One region of the Streptomyces sp. NPDC092296 genome, then DNA from elsewhere that is predicted to be linked to it. Evidence: riboswitches for the same ligand, from Rfam matches in the RefSeq annotation. Region 1 holds a riboswitch; the other holds the start of a gene.
The links. Region 1 has a riboswitch for S-adenosylmethionine ahead of ACIQGZ_RS11145 (aminotransferase class V-fold PLP-dependent enzyme). Riboswitches for the same ligand answer to the same signal wherever they lie in the genome.

Region 1 (15,295 bases):
GCTCAGGAGACCCGTGTGATCAGCGCGATCGTGCTCATCAAGACCACCGTCGACCGGATTCCGGAGATCGCCGAGTCGATCGCCGCACTGGAGGGCGTCACCGAGGTCTACTCGGTCACCGGCACCTACGACCTGGTGGCGATGGTCCGGGTGCGCCGGCACGAGGACCTCGCCGACGTGATCCCGGGCCGCCTCAACAAGGTCCCCGGGGTGCGGCAGACCGAGACCCACATCGCCTTCCGCACCTACTCCCGGCACGACCTGGAGGCGGCCTTCGCCCTGGGCCTCGACGAGTAGCCACCCCGACCAGCGGCCACCCCGACCAGCAACCGCAGGGCCGCCGCTCAGCGGCGCCCGTCCGGCACGCAGCGGCCGCCCTCGGTCCGGTACGACCAGCGGGCGCCGTCGCTGACCAGCTCCCGCACCGCCGTCAGGAAGCGCTCCACGTGCTCGTCGGGCGTGCCCGCGCCGAAGCTCACCCGGATGGCGTTCAGGCTGCGCTCGCCGGGCAGCGACGGCTCGGGCGCGCCGCACGCGGACGGCGCCTCCTCGGTGCCGCCCCAGCCCGACTCGGCCAGCAGGGTGCGCACCAGCGGATGGGCGCAGAACAGCCCGTCGCGCACCCCGATGCCGTACTCGGCGGAGAGCGCGGCGGCGAAGTGCGAGCTGTTCCAGCCGCCGACCACGAAGGAGAGCACCCCGACCCGGGGCTGGTCCTCGCCGAACAGGCCCAGCACCCGCACCTCGGGGATCTCGGCCAGGCCCGCCCGCAGCCGGGCCAGCAGCCGCTGCTCGCGGTCGCGCAGCGCCTCGAAGCCCGCCTCGGTCAGCGCCCGGCAGGCGGACGCCACCGCGTAGGCGCCGATCACATTGGGCGAACCCGCCTCGTGCCGGGCCGGGCCCCGGTGCCACTCCACGGCCACCGCGCCGTCGGCCTCCCGGGCCACCGTGCGGCTGGCCCCGCCGCCGGCCAGGTACGGCTCGGCGGCGTCCAGCCAGTCGGCGCGGCCGGCCAGCACCCCGGCGCCGAACGGCGCGTACAGCTTGTGCCCGGAGAAGGCCACCCAGTCCACGTCCAGCTCGCGCACCGACACCGGGTGGTGCGGGGCGAGCTGCGCGGCGTCCAGCACCACCCGGCAGCCGTGGCGGTGGGCGACGGCGGCCAGCTCCGCGACCGGCCAGATCTCGCCGGTGACATTGGAGGCGCCGGTGACGCAGAGCAGCTTGGGACCCTCGGGGGCCGCCGTCAGCGCCTCCTCCAGCGCCGCCACGGCCTGCTGCGGGGTGCGGGGGGCGGGCAGGTACGACACGGTGACGCCCTCGCGGCGCCAGGGCAGCAGCGAGGCGTGGTGCTCGGTCTCGAAGGCCAGCACCCGGGTCCCGGCCGGGAGGGCGGCGGCCAGCAGGTTGAGCGAGTCGGTGGTGGCGCGGGTGAAGACGACCTGGTCGTCCGCGCGCAGGTCCAGGAAGTCGGCCACGGTGCGGCGGCTCTGCTCGTACAGGTCGGTGGAGAGCTGCGACAGGTAGCCGGCGCCCCGGTGCACGCTGCCGTAGTACGGGGCGTACGCGGCGACGTCGTCCCAGACCCGCTGGAGCGCGGGGGCGCTGGCGGCGTAGTCGAGGGCGGCGTACGCCACCTTCTCGCCGCTGACCAGCGGCACCTGCACCTCGCGGCCGAGGACGGGCAGCGGGCCGCAGGCGGGGGCGGCGTCGGAGTCGGCGGTCGCGGCGGCGGTACGGGTGGCGGCGGTACGGGCGGCGGCGATGGGCTGAGCGGTCATGGCGGGGCTCCTGGAGTGCGGCGGCGGGAGGTGCGCGGGCAGGGGCGACCACGGCGCGGCGGTGCCGCACCGGTACGGCAGCCCGACGGGCTGCACAGGCTTGCGGGGTCGCCCCGACGGCCGGACGGGGGCACGCGGCGACGGGGCGCGGCGTGGTCCGGCGGCGGGGGTGGAGGCGCGCGGCCTCTAGCGCATTCGCTTCTTCACTGCGTGTCTCCTCGGGACCAGGACCCCTGGAGTATCGCGAGGGGTCCGCGCTTGCCGTAGGCACCTATGCCACACGACCTGGTCTTCACCCGGGGCACCCCGCCACGGACGGAGGGTTGCCGGACAGCAAGCCGGGGCTTGTGATGCTGTCACTCATGACCTGCCGAGGAGTATGGCAGAGACCGCCGGGCCGCCCAACCGCTGTCCGCGATGCGGACATGCGAAGGGGGGCCGGTCCGCGCACGCGGTTCCGGCCCCCCTCGACTGGCTGCGGTCAGCTCCGGGCGGAGGCGGCCACCCAGCGCTCCAGGGTGCGCTCCGCCGCCCCGGTGTCGATGGCGTCCGCCGCCCGCCGCATCCCGGCCGCCAACTGCTCGGCCAGCGGTGCTTCGGTGAGGTCCAGCGCGGTCAGCGCGGCGGCGGTGTTCAGCAGCACCGCGTCCCGGACCGGACCGCGCTCGCCGGCCAGCAGCCGACGGGCCACCTCGGCGTTGTACGAGGCGTCGGCGCCGCGCAGCGCCTCGATGCCGACCAACGGGATGTCCAGCTCGCGCGGGTCGAAGGAGGTCTCGGTGACGGCGCCGTCCCGGACCACCCAGACCCGGGAGGTCGCGGTGACGGTCAGCTCGTCCAGCCCGTCGTCGCCCCGGAAGACCAGCCCGGTGGAGCCGCGCGCGGCGAGCACCCCGGCCATGATCCCGGCCATCCTGGTGTCGTAGCAGCCGATGGCGGAGGCGCTGATCCGGGCCGGATTGATCAGCGGGCCCAGGAAGTTGAAGGCGGTCGGGATGCCCAACTGCGCCCGCGCCGGGGCGGCGTGACGCATCGCCGGGTGGAACTTCGCCGCGAAGCAGAAGGTGATGCCGGCCTCCTCGGCCACCTCCGCGACCCGCTGGGCGGAGAGGTCCAGGCTGATGCCGAGCTTCTCCAGCACATCGGACGAGCCGCTGGCGGAGGAGGCGGCCCGGTTGCCGTGCTTGACGACCTTGGCGCCCGCGCCGGCCGCCACAATCGCCGACATGGTGGAGATGTTGACCGTCTTGGCCCGGTCGCCGCCGGTGCCGACGATGTCCACCGCCGGGCCGGGGATCTCCAGCGGCTCGGCGTAGCGGTACAGCGCCTCGACCAGGCCGCTGACCTCGTCGACCGTCTCACCCTTGGCGCGCAGGGCCACCATGAACCCGGCCACCTGGACCGGGGTCGCCTCGCCGCTCATGATCTCGGCCATCGCCCAGGCGGCGTCGGCCGCGCCGAGGTCCTGGCGCCGCAGCAGGGCCGTGAGGATCTCCGGCCAGGAGCGTGCCTGCACGGGGTCGTCGCCACCGCTCGCAGGGGACACGTTCACCATGACCAACTCCAGCCTTCGCCCGGGTGTGAACAGGAGAAGGCCACCCTATCCAGCCACGCACCCGGGGCGCCGGTACCCGGCGCCCCTTCTCTCCTGCTGAGACGGACCGGCCCTGCGAGCGGGACCGGCTCAGCAGGCGGCGGGCGTCCGGCCGCCGGTACGGGCCCGCAGCAGCTCGGCGGCGGCGTCGGCCAGCGCCACCGGGTCCACCGGGTGCGCCACGGCGGCGTCGGCGCGGCTCCAGGCGGCCAGCCAGGAGTCCTGCGGCCTGCCGATCAGCACCAGCACCGGCGGGCAGCGGTAGATCTCGTCCTTGAGCTGCCGGCACAGGCCCATGCCGCCGGCCGGGACCGCCTCGCCGTCGAGCACGCAGAGGTCCACCCCGCCCCGGTCGAGGGCCCGGACCACCGCCGCCGAGGTGGCGCACTCCAGGTACTCCACCACCGGCAGGTCGGCCGCGGGCCGCCGGCCGAGGGCCAGCCGCACCTGCTCGCGGGTGTTGCGGTCGTCGCTGTAGACGAGGACGGTGACGGTCGCGTCCGTCGTGTGCGCCATGGACGATGCCCCCGGGGTTCTCGGCGGGATGTGATCGGGACCACTTCGACTGCAAGCGGATGCTACTCCCGATCACGCCGCACGGCACCCCGTGTGAGCCGACGGAGGGTACGCGCAACCCGGACACACCGAGGAAGACCCCCCGGAGTGAAGGCGGAATAAGGGACCGACATAATGTCGGACGTGGCGACAGCAACAGCAGTAGAAACCGGGCACGCGCACGGTTCGGTCAACCGGCCGAACATGGTCAGCGTCGGAACCATCGTCTGGCTGAGTTCCGAGCTGATGTTCTTCGCGGCCCTCTTCGCGATGTACTTCACGCTCCGGTCCGTGACCGGACCGGCGTTCTGGGTCGAGAAGGCGCACGCGCTCAACGTGCCCTTCTCCGCGACCAACACCACGATCCTGGTGCTCTCCTCGTTCACCTGCCAGATGGGTGTCTTCGCCGCCGAGCGCGGCGACGTGAAGAAGCTCCGCTCGTGGTTCGTGGTCACCTTCCTGATGGGCGCGATCTTCATCGGCGGTCAGATCTACGAGTACACGAGCCTGGTCAAGGAGGAGGGCCTCTCGCTCTCCTCCGACCCGTACGGCTCGGTGTTCTACCTGACCACCGGCTTCCACGGCCTGCACGTGACGGGTGGTCTGATCGCCTTCCTGCTGGTCCTCGGGCGTACGTACGCGGCCAGGCGGTTCACTCACGAGCAGGCCACGGCCGCGATCGTGGTGTCCTACTACTGGCACTTCGTCGACGTCGTCTGGATCGGCCTCTTCGCGACCATCTACCTGATCAAGTAGCGGACACCGGCCGACCCGCCCGCCGACCAGACTTCCAGACGACCAAGATCCTCACACCGGGGTTATCCGTGAAAAAGCTCTCCGCACGACGGCGCCACCCGCTGGCGGCGCTTGTCGTCCTACTCTTCGCGCTCGCGGCCACCGGGGGGCTGTACGCCGCTTTCGCGCCCGCTGAGAAGGCGCAGGCCGACTCCTCCTCGCAGTCGATCCAGATCGAGGAGGGCAAGAAGCTGTACGCCGTGGGCTGCTCCTCCTGCCACGGCCTCAACGGCCAGGGCAGCAGCGACGCGCCCACCCTGGTGGGCGTGGGCTCGGCCGCGGTCGACTTCCAGGTCGGCACCGGCCGGATGCCCGCCCAGCAGCCCGGTGCGCAGGTGCCCGCCAAGAAGGTCATCTACAGCCAGACGCAGATCGACCAGCTCGCGGCGTACGTCGCCTCCCTGGGCCCCGGCCCGGTGATCCCGACGGAGAAGCAGTACGGCTCGTCGAGCGCGGCGGATGTCGCGGCAGGCGGAGAGCTCTTCCGCACCAACTGCTCGCAGTGCCACAACTTCGCCGGCAAGGGCGGTGCCCTCACCAACGGCAAGTACGCGCCCGCGCTGGACACCACGTCGCCCAAGCACATCTACGAGGCCATGCAGACCGGCCCGCAGAGCATGCCGGCGTTCCCCGACTCGATCATGCCGGAGAAGCAGAAGCAGGAGATCGTGGCCTTCGTGCGGCACACCGCCGAGGCCCCGACCCCCGGTGGCATGGACCTCGGCAGCCTCGGTCCGGTGACCGAGGGCCTGTTCGGCTGGATCTTCGGGCTGGGCGCGCTGATCGCCATCGCCATCTGGATCGCCGCCCACACCACCAAGGCCAAGAAGTCATGAGCCAGGACATGTCAGAAGAGAACCTGCCGGAGCGCCGAAGCTCCGAAGGCCACGAGGTCGCGGTACACGCCGACCCGTTCGCCGATCCGGGGCTGCCCCCCCACGAGGTGCGCCGCACCGACATCGACGAGCGCGCCGCCAAGCGCGCCGAGCGTCAGGTCGCGCTGCTGTTCACGGTCTCGATGCTGGCCACCGCCGCCTTCATCGCGTCGTATGTGAGCTTCAGCCCGCACAAGATCGTGTTCGTCTGGCCGTTCGGCCATGTCAGCATCCTCAACTTCGCCCTGGGCATCACCCTCGGCGTCGCACTGTTCTGCATCGGCGCCGGCGCCGTCCACTGGGCGCGCACGCTGATGTCGGACGTCGAGGTCGCTGACGAGCGTCACCCGATCGAGTCGTCCGACGAGGTCCGCAACAAGGTCATCGCCGACTTCAAGCAGGGCGCCGCCGAGAGCGGCTTCGGCCGCCGCAAGCTGCTGCGCAACACCTTGATCGGCTCGATGGCGCTGGTGCCGCTCTCCGGTGTGGTGCTGCTGCGCGACCTCGGGCCGCTGCCCGAGAAGAAGCTGCTGCACACCAACTGGAACGACGCCACTGCCGCCCAGCCGATCAAGCTGGTCAGCATGAACACCGACCTGCCGCTGAAGGCCGAGGACATCACCGTCGGCTCGCTGGTCTTCGCCAAGCCCGAGGGCCTCTCGGAGGACGCGGAGAACTTCCAGGAGGCCATCGCCAAGGACGCGGTCATGCTGGTGCGCATCGCGCCGCAGGACATCAAGGACCGCGCCTCGCGCGACCTGGGCTTCGAGGGCATCCTCGCCTTCTCGAAGATCTGCACGCACGTCGGCTGCCCGATCAGCCTGTACGAGCAGCAGACCCACCACGTGCTGTGCCCGTGCCACCAGTCCACCTTCGACCTCTCCGACGGCGCGCGGGTGATCTTCGGCCCGGCCGGCCACCCGCTGCCGCAGCTGGCCATCAAGACGGACACGCAGGGCAACCTGATCGCCACGGGTGACTTCAACGCTCCCGTCGGCCCGAGCTACTGGGAGCGCGCATGAGTGCCGCGAGCAGCGCCGCCTCCGGCGGCGAGAAGCCGAGCAGCAGCCGGGCCAAGCCGGCCAACAAGGCCGAGGCCGCTGCCGACTGGGCCGACGGCCGGCTGGGCATCTACGGCCTGGCCAAGTCGAACCTGCGGAAGATCTTCCCGGACCACTGGTCCTTCATGCTCGGTGAGATCTGCCTCTACACGTTCATCATCATCATCCTCACCGGTGTCTACCTCACCCTGTTCTTCAAGCCCAGCATGGGCGAGGTCGTCTACCACGGCACGTACCAGCCGCTGAACGGCATCCGGATGTCCGAGGCGTACGCCTCGACGCTGGACATCAGCTTCGACGTGCGCGGCGGTCTGCTGATCCGCCAGATCCACCACTGGGCCGCGATCCTGTTCGTGGCGGCCATGCTGGTCCACATGATGCGCGTCTTCTTCACCGGCGCGTTCCGCAAGCCCCGTGAGATCAACTGGGTGTTCGGCGCCCTGCTGCTGATCCTCGGCATGTTCGACGGCTTCATGGGCTACTCGCTCCCCGACGACCTGCTGTCGGGCACCGGCATCCGGTTCATGGAGGGCGCCGTGCTCGCGGTGCCACTGGTCGGCACCTACATCCAGATGTTCCTGTTCGGCGGGGAGTTCCCCGGCGACGACATCATCCCGAGGCTGTTCACCGTCCACGTGCTGCTCATCCCGGGCATCATGCTGGGTCTGCTGGTGGCGCACCTGGTGCTGGTCTTCTACCACAAGCACACCCAGTTCGCCGGGCCCGGCCGCACCGAGAAGAACGTCGTCGGCATGCCGCTGATGCCGGTCTACATCGCCAAGGCCGGTGGCTTCTTCTTCCTGGTGTTCGGCGTGACCGCGATCATCTCGGCCATCGCCACGGTCAACCCGATCTGGTCGTACGGCCCCTACCGGCCGGACCAGGTGTCCACCGACGCCCAGCCCGACTGGTACATGGGCTTCTCGGAGGGCCTCATCCGGCTGATGCCGGGCTGGGAGATCCGGGCCTGGGGCCACACCCTCAACCTGGGTGTCTTCATCCCGCTGATGATCTTCCCGCTGGTGCTGGTGGCCATCTGGGCCTACCCGTTCATCGAGGCCTGGGTCACCGGTGACAAGCGCGAGCACCACATCGCGGACCGCCCGCGCAACGCCCCGGTGCGCACCGGCTTCGGCGCGGCCTGGATCAGCCTCTACCTGGTGCTGCTGGTGGCGGGTGGCAACGACCTGTTCGCCACGCACTTCCACCTGTCGATCAACGCGATCACCTGGACGATGCGGATCGGGTTCTTCGTGATCCCGGTGCTCACCTTCATCATCACCAAGCGGATCTGCCTGGGACTCCAGCGCCGGGACCGCGACAAGGTGCTGCACGGCCGGGAGAGCGGCATCATCAAGCGGCTGCCGCACGGTGAGTTCATCGAGGTGCACGAGCCGCTGTCGCCCGCTCAGCGGTACAAGCTCACCGCTCACGACCAGCACCGGCCGGCCGAGCTGCCCGCCGAGGTCGACGAGAACGGTGTCGCTGCGAAGATCACCCGCACCCAGAAGCTCCGGGCGAAGCTGTCCCGTGGCTACTACGGCGACGACGGCCAGATCCCCAAGCCGACCGCCGAGGAGTACCAGGAGATCACCAGCGGCCACGGCCACCACTGAGGCCCGCTCCCGCTCCGCCACCCGCAGGGCCCGCCCCCGGCACATCGCCGGGGGCGGGCCCTCGGCCTTTGCCGCCGCTGTTACCGCCACAATGGACCCACCCACCCCGCAGCTGAGCCGAGCCGAGCCCGAGGGACCGTACCGTGCAGATCACCGTCGACCCGTCCTCCCCCGTCCCGCCGTACGAGCAGGTGCGCACCCGGATCGCGGAGCTGGCCCGCTCCGGCGAGCTGCCCACCGGCCACCGGCTGCCCTCCGTCCGGGGCCTGGCCGCCGAACTCGGGCTGGCCGCCAACACAGTGGCGCGGGCCTACCGTGAGCTGGAGGCCGACGGTGTGGTGGAGACGCGCGGGCGGCACGGCACCCTGATCGCCGCGGCCGGGGACGCCGCCCACCGCCACGCCGCCACCGCCGCCACCGCCTACGCCGACCGGGCCCATCACCTCGGGCTCAGCCACGCCGAGGCGCTTGGTGCCGTCACCACGGCGCTCCGGGCGGCTTACGCCGCCGAGGAGTGACCCCCTCCGGGGGGGCTGCGGACAACCCACCAGCAACCGGCGCCACTCGGGGCGGGGGCCGGTTGTTCGGCGGCCTACGGGGGTGGGGGGTGCTCGCGCCCCTGACGGGGGCGGAGCGTTGGCCAGGGGTAGGCCACTCGGGGTGGGGGGAGCTGGTCGTTCGGCGCTCTACGGGGGTGGGGGGTTGTTCGCGCAGTTCCTCGCGCCCCTGGCGGGGGCGGAGCGTTGGCCCGGGGTACGCCACTCGGGGCGGGGGGAGCTGGTCGTTCGGCGCTCTACGGGGGTGGGGGGTTGTTCGCGCAGTTCCTCGCGCCCCTGACGGGGAGCGGAGCGTTGGCCCGGGGTACGCCACTCGGGGTGGGGGGTTGTTCGCGCAGTTCCTCGCGCCCCTGGCGGGGGCGCGGCGGCGGCGCTGTTCCGCGCTCCATGGGAGTGCGAGGTTGCTCGTGCCCCTGGTCGGTGGTCCTAGGGGGTCGGGGTTGGGTGGGGGGAGGGGGTGGTGAGGGGGCAGAGGGAGCGTTGGAAGGTGGTGAGGGGGGCGCCTCGGGCGGCGCGGGCGCGGACGCCGCGGCAGAAGGAGCCGTCGGGGTCGGGGCCGCCGCCGGGGCCGAAGTGTTCGTGCTGGCGGCAGTGGAAGGCCAGGTCGCGGTCGAGGGCCGGGTCGCCCTGGGCGGCGCGGCGTTCGACGGCGGCACAGATGGTGCTGGAGCCGGCGGCCGGCCGCTCACCCCGGGCCAGGGCCTGCCGCCGCATGGCGTCCAGCGCGGTGGCCTCCTGCCGTTCGCAGGCGATGGCCCGGCCGGTGTCGACCGTCCGCCCGGCGGTGAGCGCTGCGGTGAGCGCGGCGCAGTCGGCGGACTGGCCGGCCGCGACCACCCCCGCCGTGACCGTGCCCGCCGTGTGGCCGCCCGCCGAAGCGTCGGGCCGCAGCGCGAGCCAGGTCCCCGTACCGGCGGTCAGCAGCCCGGCGACCAGCAGCCCGCCGACGACCGGAACCCTTCTGCGGCGTGCGGGAGGGCGAGTCCGCTCGGCCATGGCCACCACCTCCTTCCAGATGCCCGGATGCCCCCACGTACCCCCAGTTACCCAGTCGCCCCGGCGGCCCGGCGGCGGCCGGATCAGATCTGCGGTACCAGGGCGCCGACCGGTTCGGCCCGGCCGTCAGGGGTGACGCCGACGTCACCGGTCGGCCCGCCGGCGGTGGAGACGGCCGAGCCGCCCGCCGAGCCGGCCAGCCAGTCGTTCCAGGAGAGGTTCCAGTCCCCGAAGCCGTTGTCGAACGGCTCCATGCCGTGCCCGTTGCTGCCCACCACCTGGACGACGTCACCGACCCGCACGTGGTCGTAGAACCAGCGGGCGTCGGCGGTGCTCAGACCGGTGCAGCCGTGGCTGACGTTGGCGTGGCCCTGGGAGGCCACCGACCAGGGCGCGGCGTGCACGTACTCGCCGCTCCAGGTGACCCGGGTCGCCCACTGCACGTCCAGGCTGTAGGCGTCCGCGCTGCCGGTCGGGATGCCGACGGTCTCGCCGTCCATCCGTACCTGCGCCTCCTTGCCCAGCACCACCTTGATGCCGTTGCGGGTCTCGAAGCCGGGCTTGCCGGTGGTCACCGGGATGGTCCTGACCACCTCGCCGTTGCGGCGGAAGGTCAGGTAGTCGGTGCGGGCGTCGACCAGGGCCACCACCCGGTCGCCGGTGCGGAAGGCGATCCGGCTGGGCGTGCCGCCGTACAGGTCGTCGCTGATGTGCCGGCCCTCGGCGTCGAAGGCGACCCGGACGGTGGCGTGCGCGGGCCAGTACTCCTCGGGGCGGAAGTGCAGGGTGCGGTCGTCGACCCAGTGCCAGGCCCCGCTGACGGCGGGTTCGGAGGTGACCCGCAACCCGTGCTCCACGGCCTGCCGGGCGGCGGGGTCGTGCACCGGCCGGGAGAGCTGTACGGTGACCGGCTGGCCGACGCCGTAGACCGGGCTGCCGTCGTCCTGGTCCTCGGTGGGGCCCAGCAGCGCGGTGAGCAGTTGGTTGCCGGGCTTGGTGGTGACCCCGGTGGTGGTCTCGCCGCGTCCGCCCCGGCCGTCGTCGGCACCGATCCGCACGGTGTAGCGGGCACCGGCGGCCAGGGGTTCGGTGGTGCGCCAGCTGCGGGCGTCGGCCGCGAGGCGGCCCGCGACCTGGCGGCCGTCGTCGGTGGTCATCGTGACATCGGTGAGGCGGCCGCGGACGGCCGTCACGGTGAGCGGTCGGGCGGGGTCGACCGGGGCGCCCCCGGCGGGCGTCAGCCGGACCATCGGGGCCACGTCGACCGTCTGCGGGGGTCGGGCGTCCGTACTGGGTCTGGCCGCGGTGCAGCCGCCCGCCAGCAGGGCCAGTGCGCAGAGGCCCGGCAGTAGGGCGGGTCCCGTACGGCGCCGGAGGGAGTGCCCCGTCCGGGAGGGCCGAGCCCGAACCCCGGGGTCCGTGCGAACCGCAGTGTCCATCGCTTGCCTCCGTCTCACCGACGATCGCTCATATCGTAGGAAGAACGGAGCAGCGGGGCATATCGGGACGGTGCGGCCAGGGCCGTCCGGGTGAACCGGTCCGTCGGACGGGCGCGCCGACGGCCGGGGCCGGACACCTGTGGAAGGTGCCCGGCCCCGGCCGTCGAAAGGTGCGGAACTACTGGTTCTGGTTCTCGCCCCGGTAGTACTCGAAGACCCAGCCCCAGAGGCCGATCAGCGTGATCGGCAGCGACCAGTAGAGCAGCCACCAGCCGAAGACCACACCGAGGAAGGCGAGCGCTCCACCGATGCCGAGCGCCAGCGGCTGCCAGCTGTGCGGGCTGAAGAAGCCCTGCTCACCGGCGTCGTCGGAGACCTCGGCCTCCGGGTTGTCACCGGCTCCGGTGTCCACCCGCCGGGCGGTGAAGCCCAGGTAGAAGGCGATGAAGATGCACAGGCCGAAGGCGAGGAAGAGCGCCGTGGTACCGGCGGGCTCCTTCGACCACAGACCGTAGGAGATGGCGATGGCCAGAATGAAGACGGCCAGGCCGGCGAAGATCTTGCCCTGGACCTTCATCAGACGTCACCCTCCTTCTTCGCGCCCGCGCCCGCGCCCACGGCCTGGGGCTCGGCCGGAGTGCCGTAGTTCTCCAGGTAGTCCTGGGCGGCGATCTCCGGGTGGTGCAGGTCGAACGCCGGGGATTCCGAGCGGATGCGCGGCAGCGTGACGAAGTTGTGCCGCGGCGGCGGGCAGGCGGTGGCCCACTCCAGCGAGCGGCCGTAGCCCCACGGGTCGTCCACGGTGAGCTTCTCGCCGTATTTGGCGGTCTTCCAGACGTTGTAGAGGAACGGCAGGATCGACAGGCCGAGCAGGAAGGAGCCGATGGTGGAGACGGTGTTGAGCGTGGTGAAGCCGTCGGACGCCAGGTAGTCGGCGTACCGGCGGGGCATGCCCTCGGCACCCAGCCAGTGCTGCACCAGGAAGGTGGTGTGGAAGCCGATGAACAGCGTCCAGAAGGTGATCTTGCCGAGCCGCTCGTCCAGCATCTTGCCGGTCATCTTCGGCCACCAGAAGTGGAAGCCCGCGAACATCGCGAAGACCACGGTGCCGAACACCACGTAGTGGAAGTGCGCCACCACGAAGTACGAGTCCGAGACGTGGAAGTCGATCGGCGGCGAGGCCAGCAGCACACCGGTCAGACCACCGAAGACGAAGGTGATCAGGAAGCCGATGGTCCAGAGCATCGGGGTCTCGAAGCTCAGTGACCCCTTCCACATGGTGCCGATCCAGTTGAAGACCTTCACACCGGTCGGAACCGCGATCAGGAAGGTCATGAACGAGAAGAACGGCAGCAGCACCTGACCGGTGACGTACATGTGGTGCGCCCACACCGTCACGGACAGACCGGCAATGGCGATGGTGGCCGCGATCAGGTTGGTGTAGCCGTACATCGGCTTGCGGCTGAAGACCGGGATGATCTCCGAGACGATGCCGAAGAACGGCAGCGCGATGATGTACACCTCCGGATGGCCGAAGAACCAGAAGAGGTGCTGCCAGAGCAGCGCTCCGCCGTTCGTCGGGTCGAAGACGTGTGCGCCGAATTTCCGATCCGCCTCCAGCGCCAGCAGCGCGGCGGCGAGCACGGGGAAGGCGAGCAGCACCAGCACACCGGTGAGCAGCACGTTCCAGGTGAAGATCGGCATCCGGAACATCGTCATGCCGGGGGCGCGCATGCAGATGATCGTGGTGATGAAGTTGACCGAGCCGAGGATGGTGCCGAAGCCGGAGAAGGCCAGGCCCATGATCCACATGTCGGCGCCGACGCCGGGGCTGCGGATCGCGTCCGAGAGCGGCGAGTAGGCGAACCAGCCGAAGTCGGCGGCACCCTGCGGGGTGAGGAAGCCGGCCACCGCGATCAGCGAGCCGAACAGGTACAGCCAGTAGGCGAACATGTTCAGTCGCGGGAACGCCACATCGGGGGCGCCGATCTGTAGCGGCATGATCCAGTTGGCGAAGCCGGAGAACAGCGGCGTCGCGAACATCAGCAGCATGATGGTGCCGTGCATGGTGAACGCCTGGTTGAACTGCTCGTTGGAGAGCAGCTGGGTACCCGGGCGGGCCAGCTCGGCACGCATGACCAGGGCGAGGACGCCACCGATCAGGAAGAAGGCGAAGGACGTCGCCAGGTACAGCGTGCCGATCGTCTTGTGGTCGGTGGTGGTCAGCCACTTCACCGCGCTGGAGCCCTTACGGGTTCGCGGTTCGCCCCCGACGACCGCGGCCGCGGTTACTCCTCCGGCCGCCCCTTGGGGCTCGTTGAGGATGGTCACTTCTCACTTCCCGTGGTTCCGGTGGTGATGACGCCGGAGGGCACCGCACCCGTCTTGCCCTCGGCCCGAAGCTCCTGGAGGTGCTTCTGGTAGTCGGCCGGGGAGACGACCTTGACGTTGAAGAGCATCCGCGAGTGGTCCACGCCGCACAGCTCCGCGCACTTGCCGCGGAAGGTGCCGTAGGCGGTCGGGGTCACCTGGAACTCGTTCACCAGACCGGGGACAACGTCCTGCTTCATCAGGAAGTTGATCGTCCAGAAGTCGTGGATGACGTCCCGCGAGGTCAGCTTGAACAGCACGCTCTCGCCCTTGGGCAGGTAGAGCGTGGGCGGCTCTGCCGGAGAGCCCACGTCGTAGGCGCCCTGCGCGTTCTTGCCGTGCTCGTCGTTCTCGTAGTTGAACGCCCAGCTCCACTGGAACCCGACCACGTTGACGACGTGGTCCGGGTGCTTGGAGGTCTCCAGCAGCCGCGACTCATTGCGCGCGGTGAAGAAGAAGAGCACCGAGACGATGATGATGGGGACCGCGGTGTAGAGCGCCTCGATCGGCACGTTGTACCTGGTCTGCGGAGGAACCTCCACCTTGGTGCGGCTGCGCCGGTGGAAGATCACACTCCACATGATCAGGCCCCAGACCAGCACGCCGATCACCAGTGCAGCAATCCAGGAACCCTGCCACATCTGGAGGACCAACGGTCCTTCCTTCGTGACAGGAGTGGGCAGGCCGAGCCTGGGGAGGTCCTGGGACGAGCAGCCGGTGGCGGTCGCGATGACGAGGCCCAGTGCCAGCGCCTGAGGCAGCTTCCGCCGCATCGTGCGCCGCGGCGAGCGGTCGGAGCCGTTGGGACTCACGTAGCGCCTTCCCGAAGTCTCGCCCGCGATCGCGCCCTCGGGGCGAAGGGTCTGTCGCCTTCAACCCGGTGGGGCCCGGCCACGGGCAGGGTTTGGATGTTTATGCGCGCCAAACCCTACTCCAGGCTTATCCACGTCTCACGGGCAGGTCCCGGTAACGCGCCGTCCGGGTACCCGATCAGCCCCCGAAGGGGTGGAGTTGCAGGTCAAGCGGCTCGTACAGCCGATCGGAGGACGCTCGGAAAGGTGCCCCGCAGCAGGCATGACGAGGCCCTTCGAAGGGTATCCGCACCAAGCGGCTGACGGGCGGTAAGTGCCGCCGCCCAGGGCCGCCCCGGGGCGGCTACCGTGGCACCCGTGCCCTACTTCGACGCCGCCTCCACCGCCCCCCTGCACCCGGTCGCCCGGCAGGCCCTGACCGCCGCGCTGGACGAGGGCTGGGCCGACCCCGCCCGGCTCTACCGGGACGGCCGGCGGGCCCGGATGCTGCTGGACGCCGCCCGGGAGACGGTGGCCGAGGTGCTGGGCGCCCGGCCCGACGAGGTCTCCTTCACCGCCTCCGGGACGCAGGCGGTCCAGCTGGGTGTGCTCGGCGCCCTGGCCGGCCACCGGCGGACGGGACGTCACCTGGTGCACTCGGCGGTGGAGCACTCCAGCCTGCTGCACGCCGCCGAGGTGCACGCCGCGGCGGGCGGCGAGCTGACCGAGGTGCCGGTGGACCGGCTGGGCCGGGTGGACCCCGCCGCCTTCGGCGCCGCGCTGCGGCCCGGCACGGCGTTGGCCTGCCTCCAGTCGGCCAACCACGAGGTCGGCACGGTCCAGCCGGTGGCCGAGGCCGCCGAGC
Region 2 (15,295 bases), on a different contig from region 1:
CCACGGTGCCGGAGAACCAGCCGCTCACCGTCGGCATCAACAGCTTCGTCGGCAACTACACGGTGCAGTGGAACTACCTCTTCGCCGGGTCGGTCGTCGCCATCGTGCCGGTGGTGGTCCTCTTCGCCTTCATCGAGCGGCACGTGGTCTCCGGACTCACGGCGGGCTCCGTGAAGTGAGCCGACCTGCGGTCTGCCGCCCCGGTGCGCCGGGGCGGCAGGCCGTTTCACGGCAGTGAGATCTGGTACACCTTGCGCAGCGTCTCGTGGATCGTCCAGCGGGTACGGTCACCGGCCCGCAGCACCGCCGCGTCGCCCGGCCCCACCTCCAGCACCCCGCCGCCCGCCACCTCGATGGTGGCCCGGCCGCTCAGCACCACGAACAGCTCATCGGCCTCCGTGTCGGTCACCACCCCGGGCGTGATCTGCCAGACCCCCCGCACCTGCCGCCCGTCCGCCGACTCCCACAGCACCCGCCCCGACACCTCGGGACTCCCCGCGACGATCTGCTCCGGGTCCAGCGGATCGGGCTCCAACGGCAGGTCGGGGACGTGGACGGCGAAACTCGGCGGCGGTGCGATGCTCATGCGCGGAGGCTAGCCCGGGGCCGGTGGGCAGCGGCAGTGGCAGAGTGCGTCAGCGGTGCCGGGCAGAATGACAGGTCGTATCGTCGGACCCGTCGGCCCGGGAGGAGGCTACCCATGGACGAGTCGCCGCTCAGCGAGCGCGACCGGGCGGTGCTGGCGCTCGAAGCGCGGTACTGGCGCACCCCCGGCGCCAAGGAGCAGGCCATCCGCGAACAGCTCGGCCTCTCCCCGACCCGCTACTACCAACTCCTCGGCGGCCTCCTCGACCGCCCCGCCGCCCTCGCCCACTCCCCGGTCCTCATCAACCGCCTCCGCCGCCTCCGCGAATCCCGCCGCAACCGCCGCTGAGACCCCGGCTCCGCCGGGGGCGCGAGGAGCCACCCTCTCCGCCCTCCCACAGCAGCCCCGTCAGGGGCGCGGGGAACTGCGCGAGAAACCACCCCCTTCGTATCGAGTCCCTCCCACAGCAGCCCCGTCAGGGGCGCGGGGAACTGCGCGAGAAACCACCCTCTCCGTATCGAGTCCCTCCCACAGCAGCCCCGTCAGGGGCGCGGGGAACTGCGCGAGGAGCCACCCTCTTCGTATCGAGTCCCTCCCACAGCAGCCCCGTCAGGGGCGCGGGGAACTGCGCGAGAAACCACCCCCTTCGTAGTGGACCCTCCCCACAGCAACCCACCCCCCCCGGGTGGTGCCTGGCTGGCCACGTGTACTTTCCGGCCCCCTGGGGGCGGCCGTTCGCGCAGTTCCCCGCGCCCCCGGGGTGGTGCGTGGCTGGGCGAGGGTGTTTTTCGGGCCCCCTGGGGGCGGCCGTTCGCGCAGTTCCCCGCGCCCCCGGGGTGGTGCGTGGCTGGGCACGCTGCTTGGTACCTGCTGTCCGCGAAGCGAAGATCCACCGCCCCCGCAGCACCGGGCTTGGGCCCGGCCCGGCGCGGGTAGGGTCGCCGGCATGGGCATCCCCGAGCCGACCACCGCCGCTGGAGCGAAGGGCCTCGCCGCGCTGACCGCGGACCCGTCGCGAACCGTCATAGCCCTCGACTTCGACGGCACCCTGGCCCCGATCGTCCCCGACCCCGACCAGGCCCGCGCCCACCCCGGCGCCGTCCCGGCCCTGGCCCGGCTCGCCCCCCTGGTGGGCGCGGTGGCCGTGATCACCGGCCGCCCGGCCGGCATCGCCGTGCGGTACGGCGGCTTCGCGGGCGTACCCGGCCTGGAGCACCTGGTCGTTCTCGGCCACTACGGCGCCGAACGCTGGGACGCCCGCACCGGCGAGGTCCGCGCCCCCGGCGTCCACCCCGGCGTGGCAGCCGTCCGCGCCGAACTGCCGGGCTTCCTCGACCGGATCGGCGCCTGGCAGGGCACCTGGGTCGAGGACAAGGGCCGCGCCGTCGCCGTCCACACCCGCCGCACCGAGGACCCCGACACCGCCCTGGACCAGCTCCGCGCGCCCCTCCTCGAACTCGCCACCCGCCACGGCCTGGTCGGCGAACCCGGCCGCATGGTGCTGGAACTGCGCCCGCCGGGCGTCGACAAGGGCGTGGCCCTCAGCGACTTCCTGCGCGAACGGGACGCCCACTCCGTCCTCTACGCCGGCGACGACCTCGGCGACCTGGCCGCGTACGCCGCCGTCGACCGACTCCGCACCGAAGGCGTCCCCGGCCTGCTGGTCTGCAGCGCCACCACCGACGGCGAAGCCCCCGTCCGCCAGCTCACCGACCGCGCCGACCTGGTCGTCGACGGCCCCTCCGGCCTGGTCACCCTCCTCGACGCCCTGGCCGACCAACTGTCCGCATAGCAGCCGTACGGAAGCCCCGCCGGGCCGCGAGCAGCGGCCCGGCGGGGCCCGGAGGCTCCCGGGGGCCGGGTCAGTCCAGGGCGTGGAGCTGGTCGAGGAACCACTGCTGCGGGGGGAGGGCGGTGGCGGCGGCGGCGAGGCGCTTGCAGCGGTCGGTGCGCTCGGCGGTGGGCATGGAGAGGGCCTGGTGCAGGGCCTCGGCGGTGGCGATCACGTCGTACGGGTTGACGGTGATGGAGTCGGCGCCCAGCTCCGCGTAGGCGCCCGCCTCGCGGGAGAGCACCAGGGCGCAGCCCGCGTCGGAGACCACCGGGATCTCCTTGGCGACCAGGTTCATGCCGTCCCGGATCGGGTTGACCAGGGCGACGTCCGCCAGCCGGTAGGCGGCCAGCGAGCGGGGGAAGTCGTCCTGGACGTGCAGGATCAGCGGCTGCCAGCGCTCGGTGCCGAACTCCAGGTTGACCTCCTGGGCGACCCGCTGCACCGCCGCCGTGTACTCCCGGTACTCCGGCAGGTCGTGCCGTGAGGGGTAGGCGAAGGCGACGTGCACCACCCGGTCGTGCCACTCGGGGCGGGTGCGCAGCAGGTGCCGGTAGGCGAGCAGCCCCCGGACGATGTTCTTGCTCAGCTCGGTGCGGTCGACCCGCACCACCACCTTGCGGTCCCCGACGGCCTCCCGCAGCCCGGCCAGCCGGGAGTCCACGTCGGGCCGGTGGGCCCGCTCGCGCAGGAAGTCCGCGTCGGCGCCGAGGCCGTGCACGCCGATCCGGGTGGTCCGGCCCTGGTGCAGCACCGTCAGGTCGCCGTCGGCCGGGCGTGAGGTGGTCGCGCCGAGCACCGCCTCGCAGCAGTCCGCGAACGCCTCCGCCCAGCGCCGGGTCAGGAACGCCGCCCGGTCCGCGCCGAGCACGCCGGTGAGTACGTCGCGCGCCACGTCGTCGGGCAGCATCCGGTAGTACTCCGGCGGCGCCCACGGGGTGTGCGAGAAGTGCCCGATCCGCAGGTCGGGGCGGCGGGCCCGGAGCAGCGCGGGCACCAGCGTCAGGTGGTAGTCCTGCACCAGCACGGTCGCGCCGGGTGCCGCCTCCTCGGCCAGCGCGTCGGCGAAGGCGGTGTTGTACGCCTCGTACGAGGCCCACTCCTTGCGGAACCGGTCGTCGAAGGTGGGCGCGGTCGGGGTGTTGTACAGCAGGTGGTGCACGAACCAGAGGGTGGAGTTGGCGACGCCGTTGTAGGCGCGGGCGAAGGTGCCGGGCTCGATGTCCAGCATCCGGACGGCCTGGCCGCCGGTGTCGTACCCGGCCCGGTCCAGTCGGCCCGACGGGGCCAGTCGGGCCGCCGTACGGTCACCCTCGGTGAGTGCCGCGCAGACCCACACGGCGTCCGCGTCCTCGATCGCGGACAGTCCGGAGACGAGCCCGCCGCCGCCCCGCTTCAGGGAGAGCGACCCGTCGTCCTCGACGGTGAAGGACACCGGCCCTCTGTTGGAGGCGACGAGTATCGGAGCGCTGCCGCCGGCCGGATCGGGATGTGCTTCGGTCTGGACCATGACCCGTACCTTGCCGGGCAGCTCTCCCGGCAAACCAGCCGGCCGGCCCGTCAGCGCCGCCGGCCAGGCGCGCGGCGGGCCCGGTACTCGGGCACGTCGGCCATCGGCGGGCGCTCCAGCATCGGCACCGGATGGCTGTGCGGTACGAACGCGCCAGCCTCCGGGGCCCGGGAGAACTGGGTGAGCAGCGGCCGTACCAATCCGTCCTCGCCCTTCAGCCGGCCGGTGCGGACCAGCCGCTCCAGCGCGGTGCGGTAGATGGTGGCCGCCATCCGGCCGAGCGCCTGCCCGTCCTGATGGCGGTGGTGGCGTACGCCGACGTCCACCTGGGCCAGCGCGTCCAGGCCCGCCTCGTCCAGCGCGTCCACCAGCAGGCCCAGCTCCACGCCGTACCCGGTGGGGAAGTGCAGCCGCTCCAGCAGCGACCGGCGGGCCGCGTACTCGCCGCCCAGCGGCTGCACGAACCCGGCCAGCTGCGGCCAGTGCAGATTGAGCAGCGGCCGGGCGACCAGCTCGGTGACCCGCCCGCCGCCGGCCGGCACCACCGCGCCCTCGGTCTCCAACGGCCGGTCGTACATCGCCTTGACCAGCTGCACGCCCGGGTCGGTGAGCAGCGGGCCGACCGTCCCGGAGACGAAGTCGGCGGAGAACTCCCGCAGGTCGGCGTCGATGAAGCAGACGATCTCGCCGCTGGTCACCATCAGTGACCGCCACAGCACCTCGCCCTTGCCCGGTACGGCCGGCACCCGGGGCAGCACATCGTCGCGGTGCACCACCCGGGCCCCCGCCCGGACCGCGGCGGCGGCGGTGCCGTCGGTGGACCCGGAGTCCAGCACCAGCAGCTCGTCCACCAGCGGCACCCGCTCCATCAGCTCCCGGCGGATCACCGCGACGATGGCGCCGACCGTCGACTCCTCGTCCAGCGCGGGCAGTACCACGCTGACGGTGCCCGCCGCGCCCGCCGCCGACTTGGCCGCCAGCAGGGCGTCCAACGGCCGGTCGGCGGCGGACCAGGACCGGCGGCGCAGCCAGTCCTCCACCTCGTCGAGCACTCGGTCGTCTCCCGTCACGCGTGGCCTGGCGCTGCCGTAGTGATCCATCTCGCACAGCGGACGTCTCCCACCGGGGGTGGGTCCGTCCGTTACAGTCTTGAGGAAGCGGTACGACCATCGCACGTCGGGGTCGATCACGGACAAACGCGCTCGCCACGGGCGCCATAGAGCTCATCCAGAGGGACAGAGGGAACGGCCCGAAGAAGTCCCGGCAACCCTCCCACCGGTCTCGCATCCTTCGCGAGGCCCCGGTGGGCAAGGTGCCAATTCCGTCCTGCGGCGAGACGCGCCGCGGGGAAGATGAGGAGAGAGGGCCTCGCCACATGGCTGTGCAGAGCATCGCACCCGCAGCAGACGCAGATTCCGCCGCTTCGACGGCCGCAACCGTGGACCTCGGCCCCGCCGTCGCGCTCTCCTGCCGCGAATGCGGCGCCCGGAGCCCGCTCGGACCCGACTTCGCCTGCCTGGAGTGTTTCGGGCCGCTGGAGATCGCGTACGAACTCCCGAGCGGCGACCCCGAGGCCCTGCGCCGGCAGATCGAGTCCGGCCCCGCCAACATCTGGCGCTACGCCGCACTGCTGCCCGTCCCCGCCGACGCGGCCGCCCACCCGGGCCTGAATCCGGGCTGGACCAAGCTGGTCAAGGCCGACAATCTGGCGGCCGAGCTGGGCATCACCGGCGGCCTGCACATCAAGGACGACTCCGGCAACCCGACCCACTCCTTCAAGGACCGGGTCGTGGCCATCGCGGTCCAGGCCGCCCGCACCTTCGGCTTCACCACCCTCTCCTGCTCCTCCACCGGCAACCTGGCCGGCGCCGTCGGCGCCGCCGCCGCTCGGGCCGGCTTCCGCTCCTGCGTGTTCATCCCGCATGACCTGGAGGCCGGCAAGGTGGTGATGGCCGGCGTCTATGGCGGCGAGCTGGTCGCCATCGAGGGCGGCTACGACGACGTCAACCGCTTCTGCTCGGAGCTGATCGGTGACCCGGTCGGCGAGGGCTGGGGCTTCGTCAACGTCAATCTGCGGCCGTACTACGCCGAGGGCTCCAAGACTCTGGCGTACGAGATCTGCGAGCAGCTGGGCTGGCGGCTGCCGGACCAGCTGGTCATCCCGGTGGCGTCCGGCTCCCAGCTCACCAAGATCGACAAGGGGCTGAAGGAGCTGATCGCGCTCGGCCTGGTCGAGGACAAGCCGTACAAGATCTTCGCCGCCCAGGCCACCGGCTGCTCGCCCGTCGCCGCCGCCTTCAAGGCCGGCCACGACGTGGTCCGCCCGGTGAAGCCGGACACCATCGCCAAGTCGCTCGCGATCGGCAACCCCGCCGACGGCCCGTACGTCCTGGACATCGCCCGCCGCACCGGCGGCGCCGTCGAGGACGTCTCGGACGCCGAGGTGGTCGACTCGATCAAGCTGCTGGCCCGGACCGAGGGCATCTTCGCGGAGACCGCCGGCGGCGTGACCGTCGGCGTGCTGCGCAAGCTGCTGGACCAGGGCCTCCTGGACCCCGCCGCCGAGACCGTGGTGCTCAACACCGGCGACGGCCTGAAGACCCTGGAAGCGGTCTCCGGCACCGGCCCGACCGCGACCATCCGCCCCACCCTTGCTTCGTTCCGAGAGGCTGGCCTCGCATGAGCGTCAACGTCCGCATCCCCACCATCCTGCGTACCTACACCGGCGGCGCGGCCGAGGTGACCGCCGAGGGCAAGACCCTCGCTGACGTCATCGACGACCTGGAGGCCAACCACGCCGGCATCCGCGCCCGGCTGCTGGACGACGCGGGCAAGCTGCGCCGCTTCGTGAACGTCTACGTCAACGACGACGACGTGCGCTTCGCCGAGGGCCTGGGCACCGCCACCCCGGACGGCATCGGGATCTCCATCATCCCGGCCGTGGCGGGCGGCTGCTGAACACCGCTGTGCGGCACGGCCGCCGGGCCCCCCCCCCGGGGGCGGGGCGGGGGCCGGGGGGGCCGCCCGGCCCGGCGGGGGCCCCCCCCCGGGTGGTTTGCCGCCCGCCCGGGGGCGGGCGGGCGGGAATGGGGGGCGGGGCCCCCCCCCCCCGGCCCGGCTGGGGTCCCCCACCCCCCCGGGGGGGGGGGGGGGGGGGGCCCCCCCGGGGGGGGCCCCCGCCCCCCGGCCCGCCCCCCGGGGGGGGGCCCCGCGGCCGTGCTTCCGGCCTTCCCGGTCGGGTCCCCGCCCGCTGTTCGTTTCCGGCCCGCCGGGTTCCGGACGTGCGGAAAGGGCGTTCGGCGCGGTAATGCGGTGACCGCGACCGGACGGGCCTGGGGTAGATCGTGGCCCCATGCATGTTTGAACTCCGGAAGCGCGATACAGTGGCTCCGGTCGTCAGTGCACCGTTCGATCAACGCACGAACGGCCCTCCCTCTTTCTGTACCGGCGCTTCGCGTTCCAAACCTTCGGCCGCACCCCTGTCGTGCCCCGGAGGCCGATCCGCCCCCCGTACCAACGCACAGCACGGCACCTCCGCACCGGCACGGAATCTCCGGCTCGGTCGGACCGGGCGCGGCCTTTCGGGTCGCGTACGGACAGTGCGTCCGCCTTGTGAGACGGCCGCACGCTGCCGCCTGCCCCGCTGCGGCGGACGGCACAGAATTCTGAGCGCGAATTGTCGCGCAGGTCCGCTATGTCCGGACCGTATTGCCTGGCGCTGCGGTATTTGCCCAGGGATATCCGATAAGACGCTTTCCGAATTTTCGGCTATTTGACCTGTTGCACAGGGCATCGATGCGGATACATTCAGCCGCGGTCGACACGTTCACTGTCCAGGCTCTGCACAGGGGGACCGCAGTGATCGGATTCGTCCCGGGTCCGCGGAGTGCGGGTCCGTGAAAGGGCCCAGTACTAGGGGAGTTTGGAATGGCTCAGGGCACCGTCAAGTGGTTCAACGCGGAGAAGGGGTACGGCTTCATCGCGGTCGACGGTGGTGCGGACGTGTTCGTCCACTACAGCGCGATCCAGATGGACGGCTACCGCACCCTCGAGGAGGGCCAGCGGGTCGAGTTCGAGATCTCGCAGGGCCAGAAGGGCCCGCAGGCGGACATGGTCCGCCTCGCCGCCGGCTGACCGGTCGGCTGTCTCGACACTCTGCCTCATCGGCCACCGACCGAAGAAGCGCCCGGACCGACACACCCGGCGACTGCTGTCAGCACCACTGCCGAGGCGGACCCCGGCCAGTGCTCCACACGGTCTTCTGCGGGCCCGCACCCGAACACCTCGGGTGCGGGCCCGCCGCCATGTCCGGCTCCGGGTCCGGCTCCGCCCGCCCGCCCGGCTCCCCGGTGGTCCGCCGCCCGCCCCGGCCGTGATCTGCAACCACCCCAAAACATCAGCGACTGAGGTTGCACTCGGAGGGGGAGAGTGCTAAATCTTGCGTTAGCACTCTCCGGTTGAGAGTGACAGCGGACCGGGTCGGTGAGGCTTCCGGGGCGGTGGGGAAAGGACCCACGCGGCCAGGAGGTCGTCCGTCGCGGGCACCCTCGCGGTCCGAGCATGCCAACCCTCCCCCAGCCTCCGGCCGGGGGGACCCCCATGGAGGACCTTCCCACATGGCCAAGATCATCGCGTTTGACGAGGAAGCGCGCCGCGGCCTCGAACGCGGGATGAACCAGCTCGCCGACGCCGTCAAGGTCACGCTGGGCCCCAAGGGTCGCAACGTCGTCCTTGAGAAGAAGTGGGGCGCCCCCACGATCACCAACGATGGTGTTTCCATCGCCAAGGAGATCGAGCTGGAGGACCCGTACGAGAAGATCGGCGCCGAGCTCGTCAAGGAGGTCGCCAAGAAGACCGACGACGTCGCGGGTGACGGCACCACCACCGCCACCGTGCTCGCCCAGGCTCTCGTCCGCGAGGGTCTGCGCAACGTCGCCGCCGGCGCCAACCCGATGGCCCTGAAGCGCGGCATCGAGAAGGCCGTCGAGGCCGTCTCCGCCCAGCTCCTCGAGCAGGCCAAGGACGTGGAGACCAAGGAGCAGATCGCCTCCACCGCCTCCATCTCCGCCGCTGACCCGCAGATCGGCGCGCTCATCGCCGAGGCGATGGACAAGGTCGGCAAGGAAGGTGTCATCACCGTCGAGGAGAGCAACACCTTCGGCCTGGAGCTTGAGCTCACCGAGGGCATGCGCTTCGACAAGGGCTACATCTCCGCCTACTTCGCGACCGACCTGGAGCGGATGGAGGCGTCGTTCGACGACCCGTACATCCTGATCGTCAACTCCAAGGTCGGCGGCGTGAAGGACCTGCTGCCGATCCTCGAGAAGGTCATGCAGAGCGGCAAGCCGCTGCTGATCATCGCTGAGGACGTCGAGGGCGAGGCCCTGTCGACCCTGGTGGTCAACAAGATCCGTGGCACCTTCAAGTCCGTCGCCGTCAAGGCCCCGGGCTTCGGTGACCGCCGCAAGGCCATGCTCGGTGACATCGCCATCCTCACCGGTGGCACGGTCATCTCCGAGGAGGTCGGCCTCAAGCTGGAGAACGCCGGTCTCGACCTGCTGGGCCGCGCCCGCAAGGTCATCATCACCAAGGACGAGACGACCATCGTCGACGGTGCCGGTGACAGCGACCAGGTCCAGGGCCGCGTGAACCAGATCCGCGCCGAGATCGAGAACTCGGACTCGGACTACGACCGCGAGAAGCTCCAGGAGCGCCTCGCCAAGCTGGCCGGCGGCGTCGCCGTCATCAAGGCCGGCGCGGCCACCGAGGTGGAGCTCAAGGAGCGCAAGCACCGCATCGAGGACGCGGTGCGCAACGCCAAGGCCGCCGTCGAGGAGGGCATCGTCGCCGGTGGTGGCGTGGCCCTGCTCCAGGCCGGCGTGGCGTTCGAGAAGCTCGAGCTCGAGGGCGACGAGGCCACCGGTGCCAACATCGTCAAGGTGGCGCTCGAGGCCCCGATCAAGCAGATCTCCGTCAACGCCGGCCTTGAGGGCGGCGTCGTGGTGGAGAAGGTGCGCAACCTTCCGGCCGGCCACGGCCTGAACGCTGCCACCGGCGAGTACGTCGACCTGGTCGCCGCCGGCATCATCGACCCGGCCAAGGTCACCCGCTCCGCCCTGCAGAACGCGGCCTCCATCGCCGCTCTCTTCCTCACCACCGAGGCCGTCATCGCTGACAAGCCGGAGAAGAACGCCGCTCCGGCCGGCGGCGGCATGCCGGGCGGTGACATGGACTTCTGATCCTTCCGGATCAGCCCGTCCAGAGCCCGACCGAAGGGCGGCTCCCCGACACCGGGGAGCCGCCCTGCGGCATTGCCCGGCACCGGTCACTCGTTCGTGGGACTCTGAGGAACGACTCTGAGGAACATGGAACGTTTCGGCACCTCGGGTCCCTCCTACCGTGATGAGGAGAAGGACCGTGCGGGAGAGGGGGAGCAGGGGATGACCGCTGCACTGGCCGAGCGCTGCGCGGTGGACGAGCAGCCGCCGTCATGGGAGTACCTGCTGGAGGTCTGGCAGCAGTTGGACGTTCCCGAGGGTTGGCGCGCCGAGATCGACGAGGGGCAGATCACCTTGGTGCCGCTGCCGGACACCGGACACAACTACATCGCAGGTCGGGTCCACCGGGCGCTGAGCCGCGCCCTGCCCGACACCTGGGACGTCTACCAGACGCTGGGTGTGCACATCGTGCGCCAGGACCGGCTCTACATCCCCGACCTGGTGGTGATGCCGGTCGAGCTGCTCGCCAAGCGGATCAGGAAGCGCGACAAGGGACCGCTGGACGCGGCCGAGGCCGAGGCCGCGATGGTCGTGGAGATCACCTCCAGCGGCAACGCCGGGCACGACCGCGCGACCAAGCTGCATGCGTACGCCCATGCGCAGGTGCCCCATTACCTGCTGATCGACCGCTACGCGGAGAGCGGCCCGGAGACGACGCTGTACTCGCGGCCGGAGGACGGCAGTTACCGGTTGGGGGTGCGGCGGCCGTTCGGGGAGCTGGTGGAGCTGCCGGAGCCGTTCTCGGCGGGGCTGGACACCTCGGGGTTCCTGGTCTGAGCCCGGTTCCCGCTCTGCGCCAGCGCCTCGCGCAGCCGGCCGCCGGCGGCGGCGAGCAGGGCGGCGGCGGTGGCCGGGTCGAGGTCGGCCAGCAGGCAGAGCACGGCGGGCTTCACCTCGCCGCCGGTGGCGGCCAGCGCGGCCGTGACCTCGGCGTCGGCGGCGCCGGTTGCGGCGGCGACCAGGCGGTGGGCGCGGGCCCGCAGCTTGTCGTTGACCGGACGGACGTCGACCATCAGATTGCCGTACGTCTTGCCCAGCCTGACCATGGCCAGCGTCGAGACCATGTTGAGCACCAGCTTCTGCGCGGTGCCCGCCTTGAGCCGGGTGGACCCGGCGATCAGCTCCGGGCCGGTCAGCACCTCGATGCCGTACTCAGCGGCGGCCGCCAGCTCCGAGTCCGGGTTGCAGGCCAGGCCGACCGTGAGCGCCCCCAGTGCGCGGGCGTGCCGTACGGCGGCGACCGCGTACGGGGTGCGGCCGGACGCGGAGACGCCCACCAGGGCGTCGGCCGGGCCGAGCGAGAGAGCCATCAGGTCCGCCACCGCCGCCGCGCGGTCGTCCTCCGCCCCCTCCACCGACGCCACCAGGGCCGCCGGACCCCCGGCCAGCAGGCCCACGACCTGCCCCGGCGCCGTGCCGAACGTCGGTGGGCACTCCCCGGCGTCCAGCACGCCGAGCCGTCCGGCGGTGCCCGCGCCCGCGTAGACCAGCCGCCCGCCGCCCGCCAGCCGCGCGGCCACGGCGTCCACCACGGCGGCGATCCGGGGGAGGACGGCGGCCACGGCGGCCGGTACGGAGGCGTCCTCCGCGTTCATCAGCCGGGCGAGTTCGGCGGTGGGCAGCAGGTCCAGGTCGGCCAGGTCCGGGCGGGCCGCCTCGGTGGGCAGGGCCGCCAACCGGTCACGCAGCTCGCCGGGGCGGTCGCCGGCGCGGGGCTGGTGGGTGTCGCGGGGCTGGTAGGGATCAAGGGGCTGGTGGGGATCAAGGGGCTGGTCGGGATCAAGGGGCTGGTGGGTGTCAACGGGCCGACCCGGGACGCCGGGGCGGTCGGGGGCAGCGGGCTCGGCGGGCCGGTCAGGGTCAGCGGGCTCGGCGGGCTCGCCGGGCTCGCCGGGCCGGTCGGGCTCGCCGGGGGAGGGGGACACGCCGTGACCGTACAACGGGACGCTTCGCCGCGCACGTACCGGGAAGGAGGCGTGCGACGGCGACCGCACGCCGTTGCCGAGGAGGGCAGTCCGCCATGGCCATCGCATCGGTGAACCCCGCGACCGGGGAGACGCTGAAGACCTTCGAGCCGCTGGGCCGCGAGGAGGTCGAGGCCCGGATCGGCCGGGCGCATGACGCCTTCCTCGCCCACCGGCGCACCCCGTTCGCCGACCGGGCGGCCCGGATGCGCAGGGCCGCCGACCTGCTGGACGCCGACCGGGACGACATCGCCCGCACCATGACCGCCGAGATGGGCAAGCCGCTGGCCCAGGCCCGCGCGGAGGCCGCCAAGTGCGCCGCCGCCATGCGCTTCTACGCCGAGCACGCGGAGGCGTTCCTGGCGCCCGAGCCGCTGCCGGACCCCGCCGCCGTCAAGGCGTCCCGGGCGGTGACCCGCTGGCAGCCGCTGGGTGTGGTGCTGGCCGTGATGCCGTGGAACTTCCCGCTCTGGCAGGTGGTCCGGTTCGCCGCGCCCGCGCTGATGGCGGGCAACACCGGTCTGCTCAAGCACGCCTCCAACGTGCCGCAGACCGCCCTCTACCTGGAAGAACTCTTCAGCCGGGCCGGCTTCCCCGACGGCTGCTTCCAAGCCCTGCTGATCGGTTCGGCCGAGGTGGAGGCGGTGCTGCGCGACCCCCGGGTGGCGGCGGCGACCCTCACCGGCAGCGAGCCGGCCGGCCGCTCGGTGGCGGCGATCGCGGGTGACGAGATCAAGAAGACGGTGCTGGAGCTGGGCGGCAGCGACCCGTACGTGGTGATGCCCTCCGCCGACCTGGACGCCGCCGTCGCCACCGCCGTCACCGGCCGCACCCAGAACAACGGCCAGTCCTGCATCGCGGCCAAGCGGTTCATCGTGCACGCGGAGGTGTACGACGCCTTCGCGGAGCGCTTCACCGAGCGGATGCGGGCGCTGCGGGTGGGCGACCCGATGGACGAGGAGACCGACATCGGGCCGCTGGCCAGCGAGCAGGGCCGCACCGACGTGGAGGAGCTGGTCGCGGACGCGGTGGGGCGCGGCGCGCTGCTGCTCTGCGGCGGCGAGCGCCCGGCGCGGCCCGGGTGGTTCTACCCGCCGACGGTCGTCGCCGGGATCACCCCGGAGATGCGGATCGCCCGGGAGGAGACGTTCGGCCCGGTCGCCTCGCTGTACCGGGTGGACTCCGCCGAGCAGGCGGTGCGGGTCGCCAACGCCACCTCCTTCGGCCTGGGCGCCGCCGCATGGACCCGCGACCCGGCCGAGCAGGAGCTGTTCACCGCGGAGCTGGAGGCCGGGGCGGTCTTCGTCAACGGCATGGTCGCCTCCTATCCGCAGCTGCCGTTCGGCGGCGTCAAGCGGTCCGGCTACGGGCGGGAGCTGGCGGCGCTGGGCATCCGGGAGTTCTGCAACGCCAAGACGGTCTGGATCGGCTGACCGGCTGCCGACCCGCCCGGCCCTGGCCGCACCCCCGGGCCGGCCGGACGGGGGACAATGGACACCATGTCCAGCGAATCCGCCCAGCCCCGCGAACCCGAGCCCGAATCCGCCCTGGAGACGGCCCTGCACACCGCGCGGGCCCGCATCCTCGCCGACCTCACCGCCCGTGACGTCTGCGACGCCGCCGTGGTGTCCCTGGTGGAGGACGCGGTGGCGCACCGCCGCTGGTGGGTGGAGCAGTGGCCGGCGGGCGTGGACTACCTGCTGGGCCTGGTCGCGCAGGACGTCCAGGACGCGCTGCTGGAGGCGTACGGCCGCTGGCCGCTCTGCCCGGTGCACGCCGCCGAGGGCGACCCGCACGCGCTGGCCGTCGAACCCGAGCTGGGTCCCGACCCGCACTGGGTCTGCGGTGAGGCGGGCGTCGCGGTGGCCCCGGTCGGCGGGCTGGGCGCCGCGTAGCGCGACGTCAGCCGCCGAGCAGTTCCAGTTCGGTGGCGAGGTTGCGGCGCGCCCGCTCCTCGTACCGCCGGTGCGCGGTCGCCGTACGGTAGAGCGCGGGCCGTGCGAGCAGCTGCCGGAGCACCGCCGCCCGGCCCGCCCGGAACGCCTCCTCCGGTACGAAGCCGTACTCCTCCCGGACGGCGGCGGCATAGGCCGCGTACGCCTCCGGTGGGCCGGCCAGCACCGCGAGGTCGGCGTCGCACAGCACCTCGCCGTCGCGGTCGCCCGCCGCCGGGTCGTGGCCGACCGTCAGCCGCACCAGCCGGGCCACCTCGGTGACCCGGCGCGGCGGCAGCCCGGCCTCGGTCAGTGCCCGCTCGGCCAGGGCGGCGCTGCGCTCCTCGTTCTCCGACCGGTCCGGGCGGTAGACGGCGTCGTGGAACCAGGCGGCCAGCCGCACGGTGTCCGGGTCGGCCGCATGCTCGGCCAGCGCGTCGACCTCCGCCAGCACCGCGGCCAGGTGCGCGGGGGTGTGGTAGCGGCGCTGCGGCTCGGCCCAGCGGCGCAGCAGCTCCGCGCCGTACGGGGCGGGGTCGGCGGGGGAGCCGCAGCGGGTCAGCAGGGCATGCCAGCGCTCCAGCAGGTCGGGGCGCGGGTCGGTGGTGGCCATGCCCCATTGTGGCCGACCGCGCCGGGGGGTGGGGCGGGGGCGGGGCGCGGTCGGGGCGGGCTCGCGGTGGAGGGTGTGCGTATGGCAGGCTGTGCCACATGTCTAGACCAATCTTCGAGGTGATCGCCACATCAGCCCAGGACGCCGTGGCTGCGGTGGCCGGAGGCGCTGACCGCCTCGAACTGGTCACCGACATGCACGCCGACGGGCTCACCGTGCCGGTGGAGACCTTCGCCCGGATCAGGGCGGCGGTCGAGGTGCCGCTGCGGGTGATGCTGCGCATCCAGGACGGCTTCGCGCCGGGCGACCTGGACGAGCTGCGGACCCGGGCCGAGCGGTTGCGGGCCGAGGGCGCCGAGGAGTTCGTGCTGGGCTTCCTCACCGCCGCCGGTGCGGTGGACCTCCCGGCGATCCGGGCGGTGCTCGCCGCCGTACCCGGCTGCCGCTGGACCTTCCACCGCGCGCTGGACCACGCCGCCGACCGGGCCGCCGCCCGCGCCGCCGTGAGCGGCCTGCCGGGCCTGGACACCTTCCTCACCGCCGGTTCCGCCGCCGGGGTCTCCGCCGGCCTGGACGTCC

Region 2: another riboswitch for S-adenosylmethionine. It lies ahead of thrC (threonine synthase); the one in region 1 lies ahead of ACIQGZ_RS11145 (aminotransferase class V-fold PLP-dependent enzyme).

Annotation. Positions count from the first base shown of each region.
Region 1 is NZ_JBIVRB010000003.1:141,083-156,377, reverse strand. It holds gene ACIQGZ_RS11150 (Lrp/AsnC family transcriptional regulator) at 16-297, shown strand; gene ACIQGZ_RS11145 (aminotransferase class V-fold PLP-dependent enzyme) at 345-1,781, opposite strand; SAM riboswitch class IV at 2,031-2,149, opposite strand; gene trpD (anthranilate phosphoribosyltransferase) at 2,263-3,336, opposite strand; gene ACIQGZ_RS11135 (hypothetical protein) at 3,466-3,891, opposite strand; gene ACIQGZ_RS11130 (heme-copper oxidase subunit III) at 4,066-4,686, shown strand; gene ACIQGZ_RS11125 (c-type cytochrome) at 4,755-5,561, shown strand; gene ACIQGZ_RS11120 (Rieske 2Fe-2S domain-containing protein) at 5,558-6,622, shown strand; gene ACIQGZ_RS11115 (cytochrome bc complex cytochrome b subunit) at 6,619-8,277, shown strand; gene ACIQGZ_RS11110 (GntR family transcriptional regulator) at 8,421-8,795, shown strand; gene ACIQGZ_RS11105 (hypothetical protein) at 9,261-9,830, opposite strand; gene ACIQGZ_RS11100 (Ig-like domain-containing protein) at 9,914-11,080, opposite strand; gene ACIQGZ_RS11095 (cytochrome c oxidase subunit 4) at 11,448-11,846, opposite strand; gene ctaD (cytochrome c oxidase subunit I) at 11,846-13,600, opposite strand; gene coxB (cytochrome c oxidase subunit II) at 13,597-14,451, opposite strand; gene ACIQGZ_RS11080 (cysteine desulfurase/sulfurtransferase TusA family protein) at 14,809-15,295, shown strand, end outside.
Region 2 is NZ_JBIVRB010000019.1:71,650-86,944, reverse strand. It holds gene ACIQGZ_RS27425 (carbohydrate ABC transporter permease) at 1-179, shown strand, start outside; gene ACIQGZ_RS27420 (cupin domain-containing protein) at 227-586, opposite strand; gene ACIQGZ_RS27415 (DUF3263 domain-containing protein) at 701-934, shown strand; gene otsB (trehalose-phosphatase) at 1,533-2,378, shown strand; gene ACIQGZ_RS27405 (trehalose-6-phosphate synthase) at 2,449-3,927, opposite strand; gene ACIQGZ_RS27400 (glucosyl-3-phosphoglycerate synthase) at 3,978-4,979, opposite strand; SAM riboswitch class I at 5,148-5,286, shown strand; gene thrC (threonine synthase) at 5,303-6,610, shown strand; gene ACIQGZ_RS27390 (MoaD/ThiS family protein) at 6,607-6,885, shown strand; gene ACIQGZ_RS27385 (cold-shock protein) at 7,855-8,061, shown strand; gene groL (chaperonin GroEL) at 8,544-10,166, shown strand; gene ACIQGZ_RS27375 (Uma2 family endonuclease) at 10,368-10,982, shown strand; partial or broken gene murQ (N-acetylmuramic acid 6-phosphate etherase) at 10,988-11,893, opposite strand; gene ACIQGZ_RS27365 (NADP-dependent succinic semialdehyde dehydrogenase) at 12,226-13,602, shown strand; gene ACIQGZ_RS27360 (hypothetical protein) at 13,669-14,064, shown strand; gene ACIQGZ_RS27355 (hypothetical protein) at 14,072-14,716, opposite strand; gene ACIQGZ_RS27350 (copper homeostasis protein CutC) at 14,815-15,295, shown strand, end outside.